Regions from separate parts of the Mesorhizobium sp. M0052 genome, predicted to be linked through region 2. Evidence: riboswitches for the same ligand, from Rfam matches in the RefSeq annotation. Region 2 holds a riboswitch; the other holds the start of a gene.
What was found. Region 2 has a riboswitch for cobalamin ahead of NKJ77_RS12580 (DUF1636 family protein). Riboswitches for the same ligand answer to the same signal wherever they lie in the genome.
Positions count from the first base shown of each region.

Region 1: another riboswitch for cobalamin. It lies ahead of NKJ77_RS16475 (aromatic ring-hydroxylating oxygenase subunit alpha); the one in region 2 lies ahead of NKJ77_RS12580 (DUF1636 family protein).

Region 1 is NZ_JAMYUS010000011.1:28,733-33,270, reverse strand. It holds gene NKJ77_RS16485 (PqqD family protein) at 1-171, opposite strand, end outside; gene NKJ77_RS16480 (FAD-binding oxidoreductase) at 333-1,433, opposite strand; gene NKJ77_RS16475 (aromatic ring-hydroxylating oxygenase subunit alpha) at 1,470-2,717, opposite strand; cobalamin riboswitch at 2,835-3,036, opposite strand; gene NKJ77_RS16470 (DUF680 domain-containing protein) at 3,528-3,734, shown strand; gene NKJ77_RS16465 (DUF680 domain-containing protein) at 3,801-4,004, shown strand; gene NKJ77_RS16460 (DUF680 domain-containing protein) at 4,076-4,309, shown strand; gene NKJ77_RS16455 (ABC transporter ATP-binding protein) at 4,382-4,538, opposite strand, start outside.
Region 2 is NZ_JAMYUS010000008.1:36,970-41,507, reverse strand. It holds gene NKJ77_RS12595 (NADH-quinone oxidoreductase subunit A) at 1-271, opposite strand, end outside; gene NKJ77_RS12590 (winged helix-turn-helix domain-containing protein) at 599-1,822, shown strand; gene NKJ77_RS12585 (DUF6348 family protein) at 1,852-2,544, shown strand; cobalamin riboswitch at 2,603-2,809, shown strand; gene NKJ77_RS12580 (DUF1636 family protein) at 2,848-3,273, shown strand; gene cobW (cobalamin biosynthesis protein CobW) at 3,276-4,328, shown strand; gene cobN (cobaltochelatase subunit CobN) at 4,347-4,538, shown strand, end outside.

The DNA of each region.
Region 1 (4,538 bases), on a different contig from region 2:
TCCGACCAGCGCTTCAGTGGCGACGCCGGACGACAAAGCCTGCCAGACCCGGCTGCCGGAATCGGAAAAGCCGAAATACTTACCGTTCGAAAGATCGAGAACGACGGCTTCGCCATCGAATGATTCGAAAACGATGTCCTTGCTTGCGACCGCGTAGACCCGCTGTTGCATCGCTCTGTCCCCGTTCCATGCGCCCATGAAGGGATGCGCCGGTTTCACGGTCTGCCCAGCCCTTCCTAAGTGCGTCTAAATCACTCGGCCTATGCTTGGCAAGACAAAGACCCGCGAACACAACGCCTGCGTCGGCGACCGTTGCGGCGAAGTCGACCGGCTCAAGCCTCGATTTCGAGCGCCGACAGCGGTTTCGAGCAGCAGGCAAGGATGAAACCGTCATCGATCTCGTGGTCGAGGATGCCGCCATTGTGGCTCATCTCGACTTCGCCGCAGACCTTCTTCACCTTGCAGGTGCCGCACAGGCCGAACTCGCAGGCGGCGGGAATCCGCACGCCCGAGCTGCGCGCGGTCTGCAGCACGGTCTGGCCGGCGACGCATTCGGCATCGACCTCCGAAAGCGAGAAGCGGATCGGCGTCACGGCTTCGACAGGTGCAGCGATGCCGTCCTCGACCGGGGAGGCAAACGGCGCCGGAATTTCCTCCATCACAGGCGCGGCAAAGCTCTCCTGATGGTATTTCGTCATGTCGAAGCCGGCGGCATCCAGCATGCCGCGCACGGCGCGCATGAACGGATCGGGGCCGCAGCAGAAGATTTCGCGCTCGCGGAAATCCGGAGCCAGCAAGGGCAGCCGGATCGCGTCGATGCGCCCCATATGACCGTACCAGCCCTCGCGGCTGGAACGTTCCTCGATCATGAAGCCGAGCGACAGGCCGGGCATATGGCCGCCGAGCAGTTCGAGTTCCTTGCGGAAGATGATCTCTTCGGCACGCCGCGCGCAGTTGACGAAACCGACATCGGTCCATGGCGCGCAGTCGTTCAGCCAGCGCAGCATCGACATCATCGGCGTCACGCCGGAGCCGGCGGAAATGAACAGGTATTTGGCCGCCGGGTGGCTGTGCAACGAGAAGTCGCCGGCCGGTCCGTAGGCCTTGACATGCGAACCGGGCACCAGATGGTCGAACATCCAGCGCGTGCCGATGCTGCCGGCCTGCGCCTTGACCGTCACCGCGATCGAAAACGGCCGCGATGGCGACGACGACAGCGTATAGGTGCGCATCAGTGGCCCGTCCGGTGTCGGCAGTTCCAGCGTCAAGAACTGGCCCGGCTTGTAGCGGAACCAGGTCTGGTTGTCGGAGCGGAAGGTGAAGGTCTTGACGTCGGGCGCCTCGTCGCTGACGCCGGTCACTTCCAGCACCTGCAGCCTGTCGTTCCACGGCGCCATCTGGTCAAGATGGCGATAGAGCCCAAGATCCGTCATCGCATCATCCTCCGGTCCTTCCTCGCCTGCTCCAGCTCACGCGACGCTGCGCAGCGCCGGCCGGCCGCCTTCGGCAAGGCGCGGGCCGATGAAGGCCGCGTACCATTCGACGAACTGGATCACGCCGCCCTCATGCAGCTCCGAATAGGGGCCGGGCTCATAGGCCGGCGACAGGATGCCGAAGGCGTTTTCCTCGACGATGCGGCGGTCCTGGTCGTTGGTCTCGGTCCAGACGTGGGTGAGCTCTTCAAGGTTGTAGTCGACGCCCTCGACCGCATCCTTGTGCACCAGCCACTTGGTCGTCACCGCGGTTTCGGTGGCGCTGATCGGCAGCACCCGGAAGGTGACCGCATGGTCGATCAGGATGTGGTTCCAGGTCGTCGGATAGTGGTAGTGCATTAAGGTGCCGATGCGGTCGGCGGCAACAGTGTCGGACAGGTTCTTCGTCACCGCGCGCTTTCCCGACATCGTGTAGCTGACGGCATCGCGCAGCAGCGGCGCGCGGGTGGCGCGGTATTGCCCGGCCGGATCGATGCGGAACTTGCTCGGCAGGCCCGCCGCCTCACATTTCGCCCAGTGCGCCAGCATCTCCGGATCGCTGTCGGCGCCCTGCACGCCGGTCACCGTCGGCGCTTCGGGGAATGTCTTGCACAGCTCCGGATGATTGCCGGCGCAGTGATAGCATTCGCGGTTGTTTTCCCAGACCAGCTTCCAGTTGCCCTTCTCGATGATGGTGCTCTCGAATGCGACCTTGGCTTCATTCAGCCTGTGCGGCTTGAGGTAGGGCTCTATCATGGCGCGCATCGGCGCAAAGTCGGCAGGTTCTTTCGCCAGGCAGATGAAGATGTAACCGCCGACGCTCTCGCAAGCGACGGGCTTCAGGCCGAACTGGCTCTTGTCGAAACCGTCGGCCATCTGGCGGGCAAACAGCAGCCGGCCGTCAAGCTCGTAGGTCCACTGGTGATAAGGGCAGACAAGCTTTGCCGCCATCCCCTTCTCAGTGTTGCAGACACGGCTGCCGCGATGGCGGCAGGAATTGTGGAAGGCGTTGATGTTGCCCTTCTGGTCGCGGACCAGCACCACCGGATAACCGCCGATCTGCACGGTGATATAGCTGCCGGGCTTCGGCAGTTCGCAATCATGGCCGATGAACAGCCAGTCGCGATACCAGATAAGCTCCATGTCGAGCTTGAAATAGTCCGGGTCGGTGTAGAAGGGCTGTTCCAGCGAAAAGCCTTGCTTGCGGCCGTTCAGGAGCCTCAGCATGTCGTTGCGCGTATCCATAGTTCTGTCCTCGTGGTTTAAGGACTGAACTTGGTGGTGATGGAGGAAGGATCGGACGCAGGCCGGCGCGGCGCCGGACATGCACTATCCACCTCTTGACCGCCCACCGCGATCAGTCGAGTCTAGGCATCTCGGGCTGGTTTCCGGGCTCTGGAGTTGTCCTTGCGGACCATCGCGACACCTTCCCAGGCTGCTGCCCAGTGGTCTCCCGTTGCGACTTCAACTCCACCACCGTTGCGGGGGCAGCGCCGGATTCTGACCGGCTTCCCAATTCTCCGCTGCGTCGTCACGAAGCGGCACCTGAGATGCGATCATCTAATCACGGCAGCGATCGCGACGTCGGCATGAAAGCGACATCATATCCATGCGGCGCGACACGCGCGGCATACGCCCCGCCGACCACCGAAGGGCTGAGATCCTGTCTTGCGGCGCTATCATCGCCGAATCGCTGCGGATCCAGTTCCGATCGGGGGCAAAAAGGGCTCAACGGTATCGAAAAGTTACTAGCAATCTCTAATCGAACCGAACGGTTCGTTTCTGTTGACAATGCGTGCAGGATGGTGTGAACGACGGCCCGGAAACCGACACCGGAGCGAACCACTCGGTTCGACATAAGCAACTGAAAACAATGCGATAAATGACCATAGAGGAACTTCCTGGCACAATTTCAAGGTGCAGGACCGTGGTCCACACGGAACAACTTCGTGATTGGAAACCAGCCTATGGCTTTCCCACATCGGGGCTGTCCGAACGACGCGAATTCCTCCCAAGACACGCCGCTAGACGGACAGACAAACTGGAGTACTAAAAATGAAAAAGATCATCCTCACTGCCGCAGCCGTTTTGGCGATCACCGGCAGCGCCTTCGCCGGTAGCGACAATTACGGTTCCAATGGTGCGAACCAGCCAGCCGTCTCGGTCGACAGCTCGTATACGGCTTCCATTCAGAAGCCGGCGCACGCTGACAAGCAGCCTGTCGTTCAGGGCGCCGACCGCGACCTCTACGGCAATCGCTGATCCCGACCAAAGAAGGGCGGCTAACCCGTCGCTCTCGGGATCCCAAAAAATTCAGGAGTATTTGAAATGAAAAAGATCATCCTTGCTGCCGCCGCCGTTTTGGCCATCTCCGGCAGCGCTTTCGCCGGCAGCGACAACTACGGTTCGAACGGCGCCAACCAGCCTGCGATTACGTCGACCGATAGTGGCCATACGGCTTCGGTTGAGAAGTCGGCTCCAGCCGAGCAGGCGCCTGCCCACGGTGCCGACCGTAACCTTTTCGGCCGCTAAAAGCCGGTTTCCAGCACGTGGCGGGCTTATCCGCTGCAGCTGGCGGCATCAGAAAAATTCAGGAGACTAAAATGAAGAAGATCGTTCTTGCCACCGCAGCCGTTCTGGCTGTTTCGAGCGCTGCCTTTGCCGGCAGCGACAATTATGGCTCCAATGGCGCCAACCAGCCGGCCGCTGCCGTCGACACCACCCGCACTTCGTCGACCGGCACCAAGTCGGCGGTCTACAAGCTGCTGAACTCGTCGAACGACCAACAGAAGTTCGTTCCTCAGAGCAGCGACAGGGATCGGTTCGGCAACAACTAACAGCCGAAGCTTAAAAAAGAGCGGCGGGCCTGGCCCGCCGCTCTTTTTTCATGCCTGTACGACGCAGCTATCTCAAGCCGCCTTCACTTCCACCGGCTTGAGCGAGAAGGAGTGCCCATCGGCGTCGAAGATGTGCAGGTCCCCGGCATCCGCGGTCAGTCGCAGCTTTGCCCCGCGCTTGACCTCGACATTGCCGGGCAGCTTGGTCACCAACGGCAGGTCAGCGCGG
Region 2 (4,538 bases):
CGATCTTCGAGAACGACACCGCCCACGGAAACAGGAAGGCCACTTCCAGATCGAAGATGATGAACAGGATCGACACTAGGTAGAAGCGGATGTCGAATTTCATCCGGGCATCGTCGAACGAGTTGAACCCGCACTCGTAGGCGGAAAGCTTCTCCGGATCGGGATTGCGATAAGCCACCAGGAACGGCGCGATGATAAGCGCCAGGCCTACAACTGCGGCCACGGCGATGAAGAGGACGATGGGCAGGTATGAACTGAGGAGTACGTTCATGCTCGGCTTTCCGTTGGCGGCCAATCCACTTTGATTACAGCAACCAACCCTAATGCGGAAGCGCGACAGTTTAACCGCTGAACCGTGTTAGGTGCCTTTGCTGCAACGCGGCGAGGGTTAGCGCACGGCTTTCAGCGAAGCAAGTCAAACCTTGTTCAAAAGACAGTGCTGGACGGCAGGCCGGGAAAAACTGGTCCGATCTCCTCCTGTTTGATTTCCTTCATCTTTCACTCCACTTTTGTCTCCTGACACATCTCCCGCCATTTGCCTGCTAACATGACCGGAATCGCCGGCTAAAGTCGGGAAAATGGTTCGAGGCAAGACACTTTGACGAAGGACAAAATCTCACTCCCCGCGGCCAGGCGCATCGCGCTCGCCGCGCAAGGATTTCTCGATCCCCGCCCGGTCGGCACGCCCGATCGCCGCCACCTCGCCCGCGTGCTGTCGCGCACCGGCCTGCTGCAGATCGATTCCGTCAGCGCCGTGGTGCGCGCCCACTATATGCCGCTCTATTCGCGCCTTGGCCCCTACCCGCTCACCCTGCTCGACAATGCCGCAATCACCCGCAAGCGCACCGTGTTCGAGTACTGGGCGCATGAGGCCTCGTTCCTGCCGGTCGAGACCTACCCACTGATGCGCTGGCGCATGCAGCGCGCTGAAAGCGGCGACGAAATGTATCTGGGCCTCGCCAAATGGGGCCGCGAGCACGCCGCCTATATCGAAGAGATCTACCGCGCGGTCGCCGAGCGCGGCCCGATTGCCGCTTCGGCACTGGAGGGCCAGAAAGGTTCGGGCGGCTGGTGGGGCTGGAGCCACGCCAAGCACGCCTTCGAATGGCTCTTCTGGGCCGGACGCATCACCACGGCGCACCGCCGTGGCTTCGAGCGTTTCTACGACCTGCCCGAGCGCGTGCTGCCGCAGGCGATCCTCGACCTGCCGGTGCCGGCGGCCGAGGACGCGCACCGCGAATTGCTGCGCATTTCCGCCCGCGCCCACGGCATCGCGACGTCGGGTGACCTGCGCGATTATTTCCGCTTGTCGCCGGCCGACATGAAGGGCCGGTTGGAGGAACTGGTCGAGATGGGCGAGTTGCTGCCGGTAAACGTCGAAGGTTGGGACAAGCCGGCTTACCTCTATAGGGACGCCCGCCTGCCGCGAAAGATCGAGGCCCGCGCCTTGCTGGCCCCCTTCGATCCGGTGGTCTTCGAGCGCGCGCGCACCGAGCGTCTCTTCGATTTCCGCTACCGCATCGAGATCTACACCCCGGCCGACAAGCGGCAATATGGCTATTACGTGCTGCCTTTCTTGCTCGGCGACAAGATCGTCGCCCGCGTCGACCTCAAGGCCGACCGGCCTGCGAGTGTCTTACGCGTCCACGCCGCCTATGCCGAAGCAGGCGCACCGCCTGAGACCACCGCGCAGCTTTTCGAGGAACTAAAGGCGATGCAGGGCTGGCTTGGCCTTGAGCGCATCGAAGTGACGCCGGCCGGCAATCTGGGGCCGGCATTGGCTAGCGAGAGAGATGGCCAACCCTTGCAGCGTCTGTCATAGACGCCTCAATAAGCCTCGTAGGTTGTGCAATGGCATCGGACAAAGTGCTCGACATGATCCATGGCGCCCTCATTGCGCATGGAATAGATGCAGTCCGCAGAGATAGGGACGTCATGCTCCAATCGAAGCAGCTTCGGTTTGAGGCTGAGGTGTTCGAGACGAGTTCTGACCGGCTGGTCCTGGAAATCTACATTTTTTCTCCGCTGCTTGATGTTCAGCCGGTCATTGAATCCTTTGCTGGCTTCGGCGACACGCGCGAACAGGAACTGAACCAGGCGTTTGAAAAGTTTCTCCGTGGTGTTTTCCATGTGGCCATTGAGGGACTGGCCGATCACGTCTGCGAGAACATGCAGGCCGAAATAGAGCTTTGGCAGCGAAGCAGCGCCAGTTGGAAGATCTGGCGAAAAGATGCCCGCTGGAAAATCTATAGCGGCCCGGTCATTTCCCAGGCCACAACCGAGCTATGCTCGCTGACACCAGGCTATCCAGCATTCTATGCCAAGCTGGAAAAGCTGTTCACAGCTTCGGTACCCCCCGGAAGCCATTTTGTCCGGACCTTTCTGGCAGGCTTGAAGGGCACGCTGATTAGTGCCGAAGTCCTTCTGGACAACGCGGTTTGGCATGAGGGACAGAATCTGGCTGTCGGTCATGACTGGGACTATAGCGATGGCTATCAAGCTATCCGACAGGTCATCCTGGCACTGCCGGAAGCCGGGACATGACAGCCCCTGCCGACATCGCCATGTCGTAGCCGTGCGTTGACACCGCTGCCTGCAAAAGCCTAAATCCGCTCCAGACGGTCCCCTGCCCGCAACGGCAAGGGCCAAGAGGGAATGCGGTGCGGGACGAAAAAATCCCAAATCCGCGGCTGTCCCCGCAACTGTAAGCGAAGAGCCAAGGCCGAAAGCCACTGGGTAACACCGGGAAGGCGGCTAACCAAGGCAATGACTCGCGAGCCAGGAGACCTGCCGTCTGAGACAAAGTATCCGATCGCCTGGCGGGTTTCCGGGCAAGGAGCACGGTTTTTGGACCAGAACAGCAGTTTTTCGGCTGGCACAGCGGACATTGCGTCCGGCGACAACGACGCCCTGACCGGCGTGACCGTCATCGTCTGCGCCTCCTGCCGCGATGAGACCGGTTCCGACGCCCATCCGCGCGCCGGCGAATTGCTGGCTGAGGACACACGCCGCGCCGCTGCCGGCGATATCCGGGTCCGCACCGCCGAATGTCTCGGCAATTGCAAGCGCCGCCTCAGCGCCGCGATCCTGCGCGATGGCTGCTGGAGCTATGTCTTCGGCGATCTGACCGCAACCAGCGGCGCCGACCTCGTTACCGGCGCAAAGCTCTTCGCGACTTCGGCCGACGGCCTCATCCCGTGGCGCGGCCGGCCCGATAGCCTCAAGCGCGGCCTCGTTGCCCGCATCCCACCCCTCGACATGCTGAAGGACTGACGATGAACGCTTCAAACCCGGCCGCCAACCTCTCCCGTGTTCCCTGCACTGTCGTTACAGGCTTCCTCGGCGCCGGCAAGACGACGCTGGTCCGCCATCTCCTGGAAAATGCCGGCGGCAAGCGCATCGCCATCATCGTCAACGAGTTCGGCGACATCGGCATCGACGGCGAGATTCTCAAGGGCTGCGGCATCGACACCTGCCCGGAGGAAAACATCGTGGAACTGGCCAATGGCTGCATCTGCTGCACCGTCGCCGACGATTTCGTGCCCGCGCTCGACAAGATCCTCGCACTGACGCCGAAGGTCGACCACATCCTGATCGAGACCTCGGGCCTGGCTCTGCCCAAGCCGCTGGTCCAGGCATTCCAGTGGCCGAGTGTGAAAAGCCGGGTAACCGTCGACGGCGTCATCGCCGTGGTCGACGGCCCGGCGCTGGCTGAGGGACGCGTTGCCCACGATATGGACGCCCTGCAGGCTCAGCGCGCTCAGGACGAAACGCTCGACCACGACGATCCGGTCGAAGAAGTCTTCGAGGACCAGATCGCCTGCGCCGACCTGATCATCCTGTCGAAAAGCGATTTGATGGATTCAGCCGGTTCGGCCCGCGCCAACGCCATCATCAATGAGCATTCCGCTCGCGCGGTAAAAATCGTGCCGACTGCGCATGGCAAGGTCGACCCGTCGGTGCTGCTTGGCCTCGGTCTCGCCGTCGAAGACGACATCGAGAACCGCAAGTCGCATCACGACGGCGCTTTCGATCATGAGCATGACGATTTCGACACCTTCATCGTCGACATCCCCTCGATCGCCAATCCCGACGACCTGGCCAAGCGCGTCGCCACCGCCGCCGAACAGGAAAACGTGTTGCGTGTAAAAGGCTTCGTCGATGTCGGCGGCAAGCCGATGCGGCTTTTGCTGCAGGCCGTCGGCCCACGCGTCAACCATTACTATGACCGCGCCTGGACGGCCGAGGACGATCGCCGCTCGCGGCTCGTCGTCATTGGCCTGAAGGGGCTGAACCGTCCGGCGATCGAGCGTATACTCGCCGGTTGATCTCAGGCACGAGCCGCGATGCATATACTCGCCACGACCTCCGCCTCGCTCGACGATCTCGCCGAGCCAGTTGATCTCCGGCAGACGCCGGCGGATATCGTGGCGCTGTCCTTTACCGACAGCGACCTTGCCGGACTGGCGGCGGCGTGGAAGGCGGACGCCGGCCGCCTGCCCTCGATGCGGCTGGCGGCACTGCGCGACTTGCGCCAC